3 regions of the Actinoplanes sp. NPDC051346 genome follow, and region 3 is predicted to be linked to each of the others. Evidence: riboswitches for the same ligand, from Rfam matches in the RefSeq annotation. Region 3 holds a riboswitch; each other region holds the start of a gene.
The links. A riboswitch is a leader RNA that binds a small molecule or an ion and turns the genes downstream of it on or off. The one in region 3 is predicted to bind S-adenosylmethionine.
Positions count from the first base shown of each region.

Region 1: it holds a riboswitch for S-adenosylmethionine, as region 3 does, so the genes downstream of both, AB0M36_RS23835 (transporter substrate-binding domain-containing protein) here and thrC (threonine synthase) in region 3, are expected to answer to the same signal.
Region 2: it holds a riboswitch for S-adenosylmethionine, as region 3 does, so the genes downstream of both, AB0M36_RS13360 (aminotransferase class V-fold PLP-dependent enzyme) here and thrC (threonine synthase) in region 3, are expected to answer to the same signal.

Region 1 is NZ_JBFBAJ010000009.1:341,484-346,505, reverse strand. It holds gene AB0M36_RS23845 (amino acid ABC transporter ATP-binding protein) at 1-124, opposite strand, end outside; gene AB0M36_RS23840 (amino acid ABC transporter permease) at 121-891, opposite strand; gene AB0M36_RS23835 (transporter substrate-binding domain-containing protein) at 902-1,843, opposite strand; SAM riboswitch class IV at 2,108-2,220, opposite strand; gene AB0M36_RS23830 (Ku protein) at 2,369-3,280, shown strand; gene AB0M36_RS23825 (alpha/beta hydrolase) at 3,533-4,336, shown strand; gene AB0M36_RS23820 (DEAD/DEAH box helicase) at 4,343-5,022, opposite strand, start outside.
Region 2 is NZ_JBFBAJ010000004.1:441,027-446,048, reverse strand. It holds gene AB0M36_RS13375 (BMP family ABC transporter substrate-binding protein) at 1-123, opposite strand, end outside; gene AB0M36_RS13370 (methyl-accepting chemotaxis protein) at 133-1,737, opposite strand; gene AB0M36_RS13365 (chaplin) at 1,906-2,142, opposite strand; SAM riboswitch class IV at 2,260-2,376, shown strand; gene AB0M36_RS13360 (aminotransferase class V-fold PLP-dependent enzyme) at 2,460-3,656, shown strand; gene AB0M36_RS13355 (serine/threonine-protein kinase) at 3,728-5,022, shown strand, end outside.
Region 3 is NZ_JBFBAJ010000012.1:188,018-193,039, forward strand. It holds gene AB0M36_RS27640 (ABC transporter permease subunit) at 1-699, opposite strand, end outside; gene AB0M36_RS27645 (ATP-binding cassette domain-containing protein) at 696-1,691, opposite strand; SAM riboswitch class I at 1,825-1,964, shown strand; gene thrC (threonine synthase) at 1,975-3,249, shown strand; gene AB0M36_RS27655 (hypothetical protein) at 3,506-4,024, opposite strand; gene AB0M36_RS27660 (GNAT family N-acetyltransferase) at 4,021-4,563, opposite strand; gene groL (chaperonin GroEL) at 4,942-5,022, shown strand, end outside.

The DNA.
Region 1 (5,022 bases), on a different contig from region 3:
TGACACAGGCGGTCTCCCCGCGAGCCACGTCGAGGTCGACACCCCGCAGCACCCGGTTCGGCCCGAATGCCAAGTGGACGTCGCGCAAACCCAGGCTCACCGAGGTGGTTGCGGTCCGCGTCATCGTTCATTCCCCCGTACCGCGCCGGACAGCGCCAGATCCGTGTCGTCGTCCGGCGAGGTCGCCGGCCGACCGTGCCGCAGCCGCCGGTCGATCCAGTTGACGACGTGGGTCAGCGGCACGGTCAACGCCAGGTAGAAGAGCCCGGCCAGCAGCAGCGCCGACTCGTTGCCGGTGGTGGCGGCGTGGTCCTGACCAATCCGGAACAGCTCCCGCTGGCTGGCCACCAGGCCGAGGAAGTACACCAGGCTCGAGTCCTTGATCAGGGCGATCAGCTGGTTCACCCAGGCCGGCAGGACCCGCCGGACGCCCTGCGGGATGATCACCAGGCGCATCGCCTCCGGCCAGGAGAAGCCCAACGCCCGGGCCCCCTCGAGCTGGGCGGCCTCGACCGACTGGATGCCCGCCCGGAAGATCTCACCGATGTACGCCGCGGCGATCAGCGACAGCGCCAGGATTCCCAAAGGGTACGGATTGGGCCCCCAGACTTGCATGCCGAGCGGCGCCAGCCCCACCCCGATCAACAGGATGGTCGCCGCGGCCGGAAGACCGCGGAACACATCCGTGTAGACCCGGGCCGGCCAGCGCAACCACCGGGTCCGCGAGATGCCGGCGACGGCCAGCAGCAGGCCGAGCACCGAGCCGAGCAGCGCGGCGGAAACCGCCAGCACCAGCGTGTTGCGCAGGCCGACGGTCACCATCTCCGGCAGCGCCGCACGCATCGACGGCCAGTCGAAGAAGGTCTCCCACAGGGTGCTCAGAGAATCCATGAGTCCGGCCTCAGGACGACGCCGACGTGCCCGGCGCCGGCGCGGATGCCGACGTGCCCGGCGCGGGCGCGGATGCCGACGTGCCCGGCGCGGGCGCGGATGCCGACGTGCCCGGCGCGGCCGGGGCCTTGCCGCTGCCCGGCGTGAAGCCGGCCGGAATCGGACGGCCCGGGTAGTACTGGTCCTGCAGCCGCTTCCAGGTGCCGTCGGCGATGACCTCGTCGAGACCCTTGTTCAGCGCCTCGCGCAGCGCGTTGTTCCCCTTCGCCACGGCGTAGGCGGTCGGCGCGGGACTGAGCTGCTTGGCCGCCACCTTGATCTTGGATCCACTCTCCGCGGCCGACTTCTCGCCGATCTCGGCGGGCGCGATCCACGCGTCGGCGGTGCCGGCCTTGAGCTGGTTGACGGCGCCGTTGTAGTCGGGCACCCGCACCGGGTTGAGCCCTTGGCCCGTGGCGTAGTCGTCCTGAACGGTGCCCTGCACCACCACGACCCGCTTGCCGGCCAGCTGGTCGAAGCCGGTGATGGCGGAATTCGCCGGGACATCGAGTCCGAAGTAGCCGAAGTCGTAGCCGTTTCCGAAGTCGACGGTCTTCTTGCGAGCCTCCGTCACGGTGATCGAGGAACTGCCCACATCGAACTTCCGGTTGTTGACCTGCGACAGCAAGGCGGAGAAGTCGGTGCCCACGAACTCCACCTTCAGACCGATCTTGGCAGCGACCGCGGTGAGCAGGTCGTTGTCGAAGCCGGTGAACTTGCCGTCCTTGAGATAGACGTTCGGTGGGGCGTCGGTGAGAGTCCCGGTCCGCAGCACACCGGGCTGCTGCAACCCGTACGGGTTGTCGGCCGAGCCGGACGCCGTGTCGTCGCCGCAGGCGGTCAGCAGGGTGGCGCCGAGGATCGCGGTGATGCCGAGGGCCGCGGCCCGGGTGAGGGCAGGCAGAAATCGCACAGGGGTCTCCTATGAAGGGGTGTTCGATGCGGCGGGAACAGTCGTCCGCCGCGGACAGGCGCTACTGAAAAGGGGTGAGACGCGCCTAGCGCGCAGCGCCGAGACGACAGGCGGCGCTGCAGACCCGCATCATGTCCACGTGCCGGCGCCGCGTGAGGACCGGCGTCGTCGCACACGAGACCGCCGGATCCGGGGCAGCACCGAGCGGTGCGGCACAGTTGCGGGAAGACATGGTTCTCCTAGGTCGGTGATGACCTGGGGACCAGGCCACGCTTGCACGGGAGCTTGCTCCGGTGCCTGGTCTTCACCCGGGGCACCCCACCGCGGAGGAGGGTTGCCGGCCAGCGAGCCGGGGCTTGACGCTGGCGCTCATGACCTATCGTCGAGGCTAGCAGCCGGGCAAGGTGGGTCGTCCAGCCGATATGACCACCCTCACGCGTGATCCGTTTCGGTCGGCCGACGCGGGGAAACCGTCGGAGGTCGGGCGAACGGCGGCCAGGGGGCCGGTGAGGTCGGGGAGGGGTCATGGCGCGACCGATCTGGACCGGCTCGATCACCTTCGGGTTGGTGTCGGTGCCCGTGGGGCTGTACTCGGCTACGCGGGCGCATGAGGTGTCGTTCCATCAGTTCGAGAAGGGGACCGCCGACCGGATTCGCTATCAGCGGGTCAACGAGCGGACCGGTGACGAGGTCGAGTTCGACGACATCGTCAAGGGGACCGACGTCGGGCGCGGCAAGCTGGTGATGCTGGACCAGGAGGAGCTCGACGCGGTGGCGCCCGGGCGCTCGCGCAGCCTGGAGATTCACCGGTTCGTCGGCCTCGACGAGATCGATCCGGTGTTCTACCAGAAGACCTACTTCCTCGCTCCGGGCAGCGACGAGACCGTCAAGACGTACGCACTGCTGCGCGACGCGATGAGCGACGCCAACCGGGTGGCGATCGGCACGTTGGTGATGCGGGGCAAGGAGTACCTTGCCGCGATCCGTCCGGACGGCAATCTGCTGGTGCTGCAGACCATGTTCTTCGCCGACGAGGTCCGTGATCCCGCGAAGGAGTTGGACCGGGTTCCGGGGGCGTCGAAGGCGAAGCCCGCGGAGCTCAGCATGGCCGCCCAGCTCATCGACTCCATGTCGGGTCCGTGGAAGCCGGCGGACTACCGCGACACCTACACCGACCGGGTCAAGAAGCTGATCAAGGCGAAGCGGGCCGGCAAGGAGGTCACGGTGGCGGCGGAGGCGCCCGAGCCCACCAACGTGACGGACCTGCTCGAGGTGCTGCGGCGCAGCGTGGAGGCGGCGAAGAAGCCGGCCACCAAGAAGCCGACCACCAAGAAGCCGACCACCAAGAAGCCGACCGCGAAGAAGTCGACCGCGAAGAAAGCCGCGGGCAAGAAGACGGCGGCGAAGAAGGCCACGGCGAAGAAGCGCGCTTCCTGACCAAAAGGGAGTCAGACGAGTGGACGCTGCCGTTGTCGATCGTCTAAGATTTGCGGCGTGCCCCGGATGGGCCGACACGATGGAGGCAGTAACTTCAGCCGCCGCTGAGCGGTCGAGCCTATCCGGACTTTCTTTCCGCGCTTTCCACCCGCCTTTTGTCGCGCCGGTGGTGCGTGGTGCCCGTTCATGGCTCGAAACTCTTTGGCGTGTTGTTGCCGCTTCCGTCGTCATCACCGATGACGAGAGGGACAGATGACCACGGACACGACGACAAGCACCGCGGCCGAACGGCGGGACCACGCCTCCGGCGAGCTCGACGTCACCACCTACCCCGCGCATGAGCGCTTCCACGGCCCTCGGCCGGCGGTGCTGGTGCTGCCGGGCGGCGCCTATCGATTCCACCCTGAGCATGAGGGCGAGGGCTACGCCCGCTGGTTGAGCGATATCGGGCTGCACGCCTTTGTGCTGCGATACCCGCTGATGACGGAACACCGCTTTCCCGCGCCGCTCGAGTCCTGCCGCGCGGCCCTGGAATGGATTCGTGGGGGCGAGCACGGATTGAATGTCGGCGAGCACGTCGGCGTCATCGGCTCGAGCTCCGGTGGGCACCTGGCCGGCCTGTTGGCGACCGGCACGGTGCTGTCGACGGAACGACTCGCCGCGCCGCCGCCGCGGCCGGACTTCGCGGTTCTCGCGTACTCGCCGGCGGATCTTTTCCTGCTGCCGGACGAGCCGGTGGAGTGGATTCTCGACGGACGAATGGAATGGCGCGAGGAATTGTCGCCGGCGAGGAACATCGACGGCGACACCTGCCCGACGTTCCTCTGGGCCACCGCCGAGGATCCGCCCGGGTTCCCGAATTCTCTCGCCTACGCGTCCGCGCTGTTCGAGGCCGGGATCCCGGTGGAACTCCACATCTATCCGCGAGGATGGCACGGGCTCGGCCTGGCGAACGGGGTCGCGTACGGCGGGCACGGTGACATCCACATTCCCCACACGGCGCAGTGGGCCCGGGCGTGTGAGGCGTGGCTCGACGCGGAAGGTTTCCTCCCGTAGGGCCTGTTAACGGTCGTAGCGTTCGCGGCGCACCGTCGGCCGCCGTCCCCGGATGGTGCTGTGCTGCAGTGCCCGGATCACCAGGTCGGCGGAGGCCTCGGGCACCTCCACCAACGCGAAGCGGTCGGTGATCTGGATGGCACCCACGTCGCGGGCGGCGAGGCCCGCCTCGCCGGTGATCGCGCCCACCAGGTCCTGGGGTCGCAGGCCCGCCCGCCGGCCGAGACCGACGAACACCCGGGTGACGTCGGCGCCGGACGACCGGGTGCGCGCCGGGCGGCCGGGCCGATCGCCGCCGGAGCGGTCGGCGCCCGACCGCTTCTCCGGGTGGCGGGCGTCGCGCCGGTTGTCGCGTTCGCGGGCCGGCATCGCCGAGGGGATCTCGGGCTCGTCGATGTCGCCGCCGTTCGCCTCGTGGAGCAGCTTCAGGCTGGCCAACGCGATCGATTCGAGGTCGGCGTCGTCGGTGAGCGACTCCAGGATCGGCCGGAACCGGTCCAGGTCGTCGGTCTCCACGGCCTCGCGCACGGCGGTGCGGGTCAGTTCCAGGCGCCGGGCCCGAAGGTCGGTCACGGTGGGGAGCTGCTCGGCGATGATCCGCTGGCCGGTGAGCCGCTCGATGGCCTTGATCATCCGCTGTTCGCGGGGCTCGGCCAGCGTGATGGCCGCGCCCGCGCGTCCGGCCC
Region 2 (5,022 bases), on a different contig from region 3:
GATCGCCTCCCGGCCGAGTCCGATGAGCTTGGCGTCGGTCTTGTCGGTGACCGGCGCGGCGGTGCAGGCCGACAGCGTCGCGACGGAGGCGGCCAGCAGGGCGGCGGTGATCCTTCTGCGCATCTGCATCCCTCAGTACCGGAACTGCCCGACGGCGTCGCGCAGCGTGGTGGACATGCGGGTCAGCTCGGCCGCGGCCTCGCGGGCGCGGGCCACCTCCGCCGAGGTGACCGACGTCGCGGCGGCCACCGCGCGGATGTTCTCGGCGATGCTGGCCGTGCCGCTCGAGGCGGCCACGGCGCCACGGCTCATCTCGACGGTCGTGGCCGTCTGCTCCTCGACGGCCCCGGCGATGCTGATCTGGTATTCGCTGATGCGGGCGATGACCCCGCCGATGTGCCCGATGGCGACCACCGCCGCCTCGGTGTCGCCCTGGATCGCCTTGACCAGGCCGTCGATCTCCTCGGCGGCCTTGGCGCTCTCCTGCGCCAGATCCTTGACCTCACCGGCCACGACCGCGAAGCCCTTGCCGAGTTCACCGGCGCGGGCCGCCTCGATGGTGGCGTTCAGCGCGAGCAGGTTGGTCTGCTCGGCGATGCTGGTGATCAGCCGTACGGCGTCGCCGATCGCCGAGGACGACGAGCCGAGGTTGGCCACGGTGCCGTTCGCGGTCTCGGCGGCCGCGACCGCCTCGGAAGCGACGTTGGCGGCGTCGGTGGCGTTGCGGGAGATCTCCTGAATGGAGATGCCCATCTCCTCCGAGCCGGAGGCCATCGTGTCCACGTTGCGGTTGACGTCCTCGGCCGCGCCGGCGACCAGGTCCGCCTGCAACGAGGTGTCCCCGACGCTCTTGGAGAAGGCCGCCGAGACGGCGTCCAGGTCGGCGGAGGTGCGGGTGAGCGCGTCGGCCTGCACCGCGACGTCGGAGACGATCGCGCGGACCGAGTCGACCGCCTGCCCGAGCGCGACGGCCATCTGGCCCACCTCGTCGTGCCACTTGCTCTTCGGCGTCTCGGTCAGGTCGCCGTCGGCCACCCGGCGCAGCGCGTCGCGGGCGGCGCCGACCGGGCGCACGATGCTGCGGGTGACGACCCACGCGGAGCCGGCGCCGAGCAGCAGGGCCAGGACGGTGGCGACGCCGATGGCCCACTGGGCCCGCTGGGCCTCCTCGGCGGAAGCCTGCACGGCCGCGACGCTGCGGGCGTCCACCGAGGTGGCGAGCTTCTGCGCGTGGACCATGATCCGGTAGTAGCTGTTGAAGCTGTCGTTGATCGCGATCAGGTCGGCGTTGAACAGCGCCTGCTGGGTGCCCGGCTTGTATGCGGAGACGAGCTTCTCGTTGACCCCGATGTAGGTGTCGAGCTCGCCGCCGACCTGCTCGAACAGCGCCTTCTCGGTGCCGTTGAAGGCGCCCGCGTCCACCTGGGAGAGGAACGTCTTGAAGGTGTCGCGCTCCTGCTGCCAGGCCTTGAAGGCGACCGAGTCGCCGCCGATCGCGCGCCCGGCCCCGAGCCGGTAGATGTCGTTGATGTAACTCGCCTGCCAGCCGTTGAGCGTGGCGGCGTGGGTCTTGATCTCCTCCGCCTGCCGCGTCGCCACCTCGAGCCGCCGGACGTCGTTGGCGGAGCCCCGCTGGGCGACGATCGTGGCGAAGGCCATCGCGGCGACGCCGAGCAGCAGCACGAGTACAGCGGCGAAGGTCCCGAACAACCGGGTGCCGATTGAGAACCGCCGCACGTGGTCATCCCTCCACTTGGGTGGCGGCGTACAGCTGCCGCACTTGATCCCATCGGCATGTGCGCGAAATCACTGAGCCGTAAGCCGATCTTCCGCCGAAGCCGACGCCCGGAGGGGGTGATCCTGCGTGCCACCCCACTTCCGGACGCCGTTGACAGTGCTACGTCGTCAGTCGTCGTTGACGCACGTGGCGCTGGTGCTGGTGATGCCGAGGATGGCGATGCCGTTGCCGCAGAAGTTGATCGGGATGTGCACCGGAATCTCGAGGCTGTTGCCGTTCAGCAGGCCCACATTGGTGTTGCCGTTGTGGTCGTGGCGGTGGCCCGCACTCGCGGGTCCGGCGCTCAGCACGAGCGCCGCGGCGGCCACTCCGGCGCCGACTGCCAGACGTTTGACCAGTTTCATGTCGTACCTTTCGCTCTTTTCCGACAGATGCCAGGACTTACCGTAGTTCCGTTATCACAATCAGTTGCCAAATCGGCCGGAGAACACCCTAGGGGGATGTCTGATACGGTCGGCGGTGGTCATGAGTGCCAGCGACAAGCCCCGGCTCGCTGGCCGGCAACCCTTCCATCCGCGATGGGGTGCCCCGGGTGAGGACCAGGCCGGCGTCGACGACGACGCGGGCAAGCGCGGGTCCCTGCGGGGTCCCCGACCCCGTGGAGGTTTCCGTGATCCTGACCGTGCGGCACGACCTGGACGTCGTCGACCCCAACGCGAACGTGGCGCTGGCCAACGGCGACAGCGTCCGCTTCGCCCACCTCGACTACGCCGCGTCAGCGCCCTGCGTGCGCGCCGCCGAGGACGCCGTCCGGGACCTGATCCCCTGGTACGGCAGCGTGCACCGCGGCACCGGCGTCCGCGCGCGGACCTCGACGCTGGCCTACGAGCGCGCCCGTGACCGGGTGGCCGCGTTCGTCGGGGCCCGACCCGGCGACACCGTCGTCTTCACGCGCAACACCACCGACGCGCTGAACCTGCTCGCCCGCGCCCTGCCGCGGGACACCACCACGATCGTCTTCGACGGCGAGCACCACGCCAACCTCCTGCCCTGGCCGCGGCAGCTGCGGCTGGCCTGCCCGGAGAGCCCGGACGCGGCCGTCGCCGCCGTCGAGAAGGCCCTCGCGACCGTACGGGGCCCCGCGCTGGTCGCGGTGACCGGCGCCAGCAACGTCACCGGGGAGGTCTGGCCGGTGCGCCGCATCGCCGCCGTGGCGCACGCGCACGGCGCCCGGGTGGCCGTCGACGCCGCCCAGCTCGCCCCGCACTCCCCCGTGGGCCTCGCCGACCTCGACGCCGACTATGTGGCGTTCTCGGGCCACAAGCTCTACGCCCCGTTCGGTGCCGGCGTGCTGGCGGGCCGGTCCGACTGGCTGGACGCGGCGCCGCCGTACCTCAGCGGCGGCGGGGCGAGCGCGGTGGTCGGCGACCAGCCGGGCGAGGTGACCTGGGCGACCGGGCCGGCGCGCCACGAGGGCGGCACCCCGAATCTGCTGGGCGCGGCGGCCCTCGGCGCCGTATGCGCGGCGCTCGGTCGCGCCGACCGGGTGGCGCTGCACCAGCGCGAGCAGGAGCTGCTGGCGAGGTTGCGCGCCGGGCTGGCCGAGGTGCCGGGCGTGGTCGAGGTGACCGCGTTCCGCGGGGCCGCGCCACGAGTCGGCATCGTGGCGCTCGCGCTGCCGGGCCGTGATCCTTCGGTCGTGGCCACCCAGCTCGCGGACAAGTTCGGGATCGGCGTCCGCGCCGGGCAGTTCTGCGCCCACCCGCTGACCCGCAGGCTCACCGCCGGGAGCGCGTCCGCGCCCTGCGAGGCCGGCTCCCCGAGCCTGCTGCGGGTGAGTTTCGGCCTCGGCACCTGCGACGACGACATCGACCGGCTGGTGTCCGCCCTCGCGGTGCTGACCGCGGACCGTTCGTAGCGGGACGCACCGCCCGCCGCAACGGTAGGGTGCTCCGGGCGCTGTGCCCCGAGAGGTGGGATGAGGGACTGATGAGCCGGCCGCTGCTACCCGGTGATCCTCGCCGGATCGGCCGCTACCGGCTCCTCGCCCGCCTCGGCCAGGGCGGCATGGGCACGGTCTACCTCGGCGAAACACCCGAGGGACGACCCGTGGCGCTCAAGATGGTCCGCCCGGAGCATGCCGACGACCCCGAATACCGTGGCCGCTTCCGCAGCGAGGTCAACCGCGCCCAGCAGGTGCCCCCGTTCAGCACCGCCGAGGTCCTCGACGCCGACCCCTGCCACGACCCGCCCTATCTGGTCGTCGAATACGTCAACGGCCCCAGCCTGGACACGATCCTCAGGGACCAGGGCCCCCTGACGGGCGCCGCCTTGCAGAGCCTGGCCATCGGCACCGCTACCGCGCTGACCGCCATCCACGGCGCCGGCGTCATCCACCGCGACCTCAAACCCGCGAACGTCCTGCTGCCCCCGGGCGGCATCAAGGTCATCGACTTCGGCATCGCCCGGCCGCAGGAGCTCACCAGCCACCACACGGCCACCGACCAGATGATCGGCACCATCGCCTACATGGCGCCGGAGCGCTTCGAACCGGCGCACCATCACAGCGTCGGCTACCCCGCGGACATCTTCGCGTGGGGTGCCGTCATCGCCCACGCCGCGTCCGGTCGCACTCCCTTCGCCGCGCACACCCCAGCCGCCACCGCCCTGCGGATCCTCACCGAGCCCCCGCTGCTCACCGACCTGCCCTCGGCGCTGCACGACCTGGTCGAGCGGGCCCTGGCCAAGGATCCGGCCGACCGGCCCACCGCCCGCCAGCTGCTCGACGCGCTGCTGGCCGGCCCCGGACCGGTCGTTGAGCCGCCCGTGCCGCCGCCACCGGCCCCGGAGCCGGAGAAGCCGGCGCCCGCCTCTCCCGCCGGCCAAAAGCGCCGAGGAAAGGTCGTCTCCGTGGTGCTGGCGGTGCTCGCCGTCGCCGCGCTGGTCGCCGCCGCCACCCTGACCGACGTCTTCCGCGGGCAGCCGGGGTCGTTGCCGGTGCGGCCGAGCGGCATGGGAACGCCCGCGCCACCCAGCGTCACTCCCAGCACCGACGAGAGCGCCATCTTCGCCGGCAACCGCCGCGCCCTGCTGCACCTGGCCGAGATCGACCGCGACCTGGCCCTGCCGGAAAAGGGTCCGGCGCGGGCGTCCGCCGGCACCGGCGACGACGCCCTGTTCAGCCTCGACCCCGTCGGCGTGGACTACCTGATCAAGTCGGTGGTGCCGGACAAGGACGGCGAGCGGTGCCTCGGCGTCCGGGTCGACCCCGCCGGGCCGGGGTC
Region 3 (5,022 bases):
GCCCATCGCCACTGCCGTGTGCCGGCCGATCGACGCCAGCCCGAAACCGATCACGCCGGCGACGAGGACGACCGCCAACCCGCGCAACTCCATGAGCAGGAACGACTGCCATGCCCCCGACGTCATGCTGTCCAGGCTGCCGCGCAGGCTCGCCGTCAGCGCGAAGAAGCCGGTCCAGGCGGCCGAGACGACGACCGTCAGCCCGGTCAACGCGACGAGGAGGGCGCCCAGCTTGGTGCCCAGCACCTTGAGCCGCTGCGGTCGCCACAGCAGCAGGTTCATCATGCCGCCGCTGCTCCACTCCGCGCCCACGAACGTCGCGCCGATGACGAACGCCATCACCGCGAGCAGTGCGGCGAGCGCGACCGCCAGCACCCCGAACTCCTCGCGAAAGTCGAAGCTGGGTGGCAGAAACTGCTCGGCCTTGTAGTCCTCCCGGGTCGGAACCCAGTAGCCGGTGCAGTCCTCGCCGGGTCGCGCCTCGCACGCCTTGCGCTCGGTCTCGGCGATCGTCTGGTCCTGCCGGAACTGCTCCTCGGCCCGGGTCTCGGCCACCGCGAGCGTTCGGGGAGTCGCCTTCTCGTTGGAGAAGAACATGACGACCGCGATAGCCGCGAGCACGACCAGAACCCCGAGGACGAAGAATCGCGTGAAGCGGCGCTTGGTGAGGCGCCGGGTCTCCGCTGTGTACAGGCTCAATGCCCCCACCCGCCCTGTGCCGGACCCGTCGGTGCCATGACCGTCTGGTCCACCTGTCGGTGCTCACCCGCGACCGGCGTGGTGCCGGTGAGCTCGAGGAACACGCTCTCCAGGTCGACCGAGACCGGGCTCAGCTCGGAGACGAACACGCCGTTGCCGGCGAGCGCTCGAGTGATCGCGCTGGGTCGGTCGATGCCGCTGACCATGAGGTGGTCGTCCTCGACCGTGACCTGGCCACCGAGCTCCCGCAGGAGGCCCACCGAGGCAGCCAGATCCTGTGCCGACTCCAGGCGGACGCGCACCGACGAGCCGGCGTGCTGGGCCAGCACGTCGGCGACGGCGCCCGCCGCCACCCGCCGACCCGCCGCGATGATCGTCACCGAGTCGCAGATGAGCTGGATCTCGCCGAGGATGTGGCTGGAGAGCACCACGGTCATGCCCGACTCGGCGAGGTTGCGCATCAGCGTGCGCATCTCCCGGATGCCGCCGGGGTCGAGACCGTTCGCCGGCTCGTCGAGAATCAACAGCTTGGGGTTCTTGAGCAGCGCGGACGCCACGGCGAGGCGCTGCTTCATGCCGAGCGAGTAGGTCTTGACGCGGTCCTTGGCCCGGTCCCGCAGCCCGACCAGCTCCAGCACCTCGAAGACCCGCGCCGGCGGAACGCCGCCCGCGTCGGCCAGCAGCTGCAGCGTTTCCAGCGCGGTGAAGTTGCCGAAGAACTGCGGGCTCTCGACGATCGCGCCGACCGAGCCGGCGACCTCGGGCAGCGACTGGGGCACTTCGCGGCCGAGGAGCGCCATCCGGCCCCCGTTGGGTCGGATCAGGCCGAGCAGGGTGCGCAAGGTCGTGGTCTTGCCGGAGCCGTTGGGGCCGAGGAACCCGTGCACCTGGCCGGACTCGACGACCATGTCGAAGCCGTCGAGGGCTTTGCGCACCCCCTTCCGGCTGCGATAGGTCTTCTGCAGACCCTGGATCTCAAGGACGGCGCTCACGCCGAACCTCCCCGCATCGTCGGAATGACCTTCGTCACCCTATGCACTGGATGCCACCCCTGTGCTCACACCCTGAGACGTTCCCCTTGGCTCAGCGGGACGGGCACGTAAGGTGGCGGTAACACAACTGAATACCTCATCCAGAGGGGCTGAGGGATACGGCCCGACGACGCCCCGGCAACCACCGCTCTTGACTCGATGACGAGGCCAGCGTGCGGCAGGTGCTAATTCCGTCCCGGAATCGCGGCTGCCCGCGCCCGGGGAAGATGAGAAGGAGCCTCGCATGACGTCGACGGTCGACGCCCCCACCACCAGCCCCGCCCGCGCCCTGATCTGCCGCGGCTGCGGCACCGAGTTCCCCCTCGCCGCGCAGCACGCCTGCTACGAGTGTTTCGGGCCGCTGGAGGTCGCGTACGACACCGCCGCCCTGGCCGCCGTCACCCGCGAGCACATCGAGGCCGGCCCGCCGAACATCTGGCGTTACGCCGCCCTGCTGCCCGCCGGCCAGGACCCGGCCACCCGCGTCACCCTCGACCCGGGCCTGACCCCGCTGGTGGCGGCCCCCGCCCTGGCCGCGGAGCTCGGCCTGCGCGCGCCGCTGTGGGTCAAGGACGACTCCGCCAACCCGACCCACTCGTTCAAGGACCGGGTCGTCTCCGTCGCGCTCACCGCCGCCCGGGAACTCGGCTTCACCCGCTTCGCCTGCGCCTCCACGGGCAACCTGGCCAACTCCGTCGCCGCGCACGCCGCCCGCGCCGGAGTGCCCAGCATCGTCTTCATCCCGAGCGACCTCGAGCCCGGCAAGGTCATCACCTCCGCGGTGTACGGCGGTGACCTGGTCGCGATCGAGGGCTCGTACGACGACGTCAACCGGCTCTGCGGCGAGCTCGTGGAGACCGACGAGTTCGAGGACACCGCGTTCGTCAACGTCAACGTGCGCCCGTTCTACGCCGAGGGCTCCAAGACCCTCGGGTACGAGGTCGCCGAGCAGCTCGGCTGGCGCATCCCCGCCCAGGTGGTCATCCCGATGGCGTCCGGGGAGCTGCTCACCAAGGTGGACAAGGCCTTCAGCGAGCTGGTCGAGATCGGCCTGGTCGAGGCTCCCGAGGGAGGCTGGACCGTCTTCGGCGCCCAGTCGGCCGGCTGCAACCCCATCGCCGTCGCGCTGCAAGACGGCACCGACCAGATCACCCCGGTCAAACCGACCGGCATCGCCAAGTCCCTGAACATCGGGGATCCGGCGGCCGGCGCGTACGCGATCGAGGCGGTCCGGCGCACCGGCGGCTGGATGGACTACGCGGACGACGACGAGATCCGCGAGGGCATCCGCCTGCTCGCCCGGACCACCGGCATCTTCGCAGAGACGGCCGGCGGCACGACCGTGGCGGTGCTGAAGAAGCTGGTGGAGAGCGGCAAGCTCGACCCCGACAAGGAGACGGTCGTCTACAACACCGGCGAGGGTCTCAAGACCATCGACGCGGTCGCCGAGCTGGTCGGCCCGACCCACCGCATCAAGCCCTCCCTCCGCGGCGCGCGCGATGCCGGGCTGCTGGGATAACACTGTGTAGCGAGCTATCTGCCGTACGTCAGGAATTCCTTCCCGCGAGGGCTTGCGCCAGGATCGTGGGGTCGGCAGGATGCTCTACGCGGGAGGACGCGACGCCGTACGTGGCCCCACCTTCGAGCTTGGCGACAATCTCTCGGGGCCCAACGACCCAGTGCCGGAGGCGCTGTGCGCGCGTCCTCCCGACCAAACTTCCGGCCCCGCTCTCCGCGGCGCTCGGTGCTTTCTTCAGCGGCGCCTGATGCTTTCTTCAGCGGCGTCTGGTGCGCAGCTTGCGGATCCACGGGCGCAGGGCCGCCTCGGCGTAACCGCCCTTGTCGAGACCCGCGTGCCGCTCGAAGACGTTGCGGCTGCCGTAACTGCCGGTCGCCAGCCACGAGTAACCGCACGCCACCCAGTAGGCGGGCCAGAACAGCGGGCCGAGCACGGCGTACTGATCCGCGTGCCGGCTCTCGTGTGCCAGCAGGTCGGAGCGGTCCTTATGGAGCAGCCACTCCGCGGGCCTTCGGGTGATGATCACCGAGCCGACGGTGAAGCAGGTCGCGGGCGGCACCCTGAACCGGTATCCCTCGGCGACCAGGATGCCGTCGCGTCCTCGGCGGACCCGCGCGCCGGTGAGGACGGCGACGGCCAGGCCGGCCAGCGTGGTGCCGTTGACCGCCGTGAGCGTCGACCGGGCCAACGGCCACCGGCGCAGCCGCGCCCGCCCCGACTCTTCCGGGCCGGTGGTTCCTTCCGGGCCGGTGGACCCGGGCGGTTCTGGGCTCATGCGCGGCGGCGCATCTGGAGCTCCCACAGGCCGGGGACGACGGGGTGCGGTACCCGTACGCCGGTGTCCTCGAAGCCCAGCCGCTCGTAGGCGCGGACCGCCCGGTCGTTGCCGACCACGACCTCGAGCATGAGCTCCCGCCGTCCTACGGAGAGCGACCATTCGGCCACTGCCTCCATCAGGGAGGCGAGCACTCCCCGGCCGCGGTGCGTCGGCGTGATGTAGACCGCGAAGACCACCGTCGCGGCTGGCTCCTCGGGCAGGACCGTGCCGCCGGCGTGGCCGATCAGCCGGCCGCCCGGGTCGGCGACGAACTGGGCGAGCTGAATGCCCGTCGACGCCTGCACGATCCGGCGCCGATAGTCGGCGTGGGGGCGGGCCGCCGCCTGGGCCAGGGTCTCCAGGAAGGCGAGCGGGCTGTCGGCCAGCATCTCCAGCCGCAGCGCCCGCATCCGGGCCGCGTCGCCGGGCGTCACCCGGTGCACGGTGAGGGTGGGCGTCAACGCGCTGGTGAGGGTGGGCGCCAACGTGCTGGTCATGCTTGTCTGCCTACCTGGTGGCGCCCGGTCAGGCAAGCCGGACCGCCACTATTGCCGCCCTCGGGAGCGTGCGGATTTCCACCATCCAGCGCTCCCGCGGGCCCCCCGGCCGTGGTCGTTGTCCTTGCACTCGACCCCCGAGAGTGCTAAACAAGTTCTTGGCACTCGCGCCACGTGAGTGCCAGCAGGTCGGGACGGTGGGGTCGCGGCCACGGCGCCGCCATCGGTGCCGGGGCACGGGACCGGTCGTCGCGGGCTATCCGGCTCGACCTGAGGACGTCGCATCGCCAGGTGGTGACGTCCGCAGCGTTTCCTCACCGTGCGGAGGGCTAGGCCGAGCAGGCCCGGCACCGCGAATGTCCAGGAGGACACAGCCGTATGGCCAAGATCATCGCATTCGACGAGGAAGCTCGTCGCGGCCTCGAGCGGGGCATGAACCAGCTCGCCGACGCCGTCAAG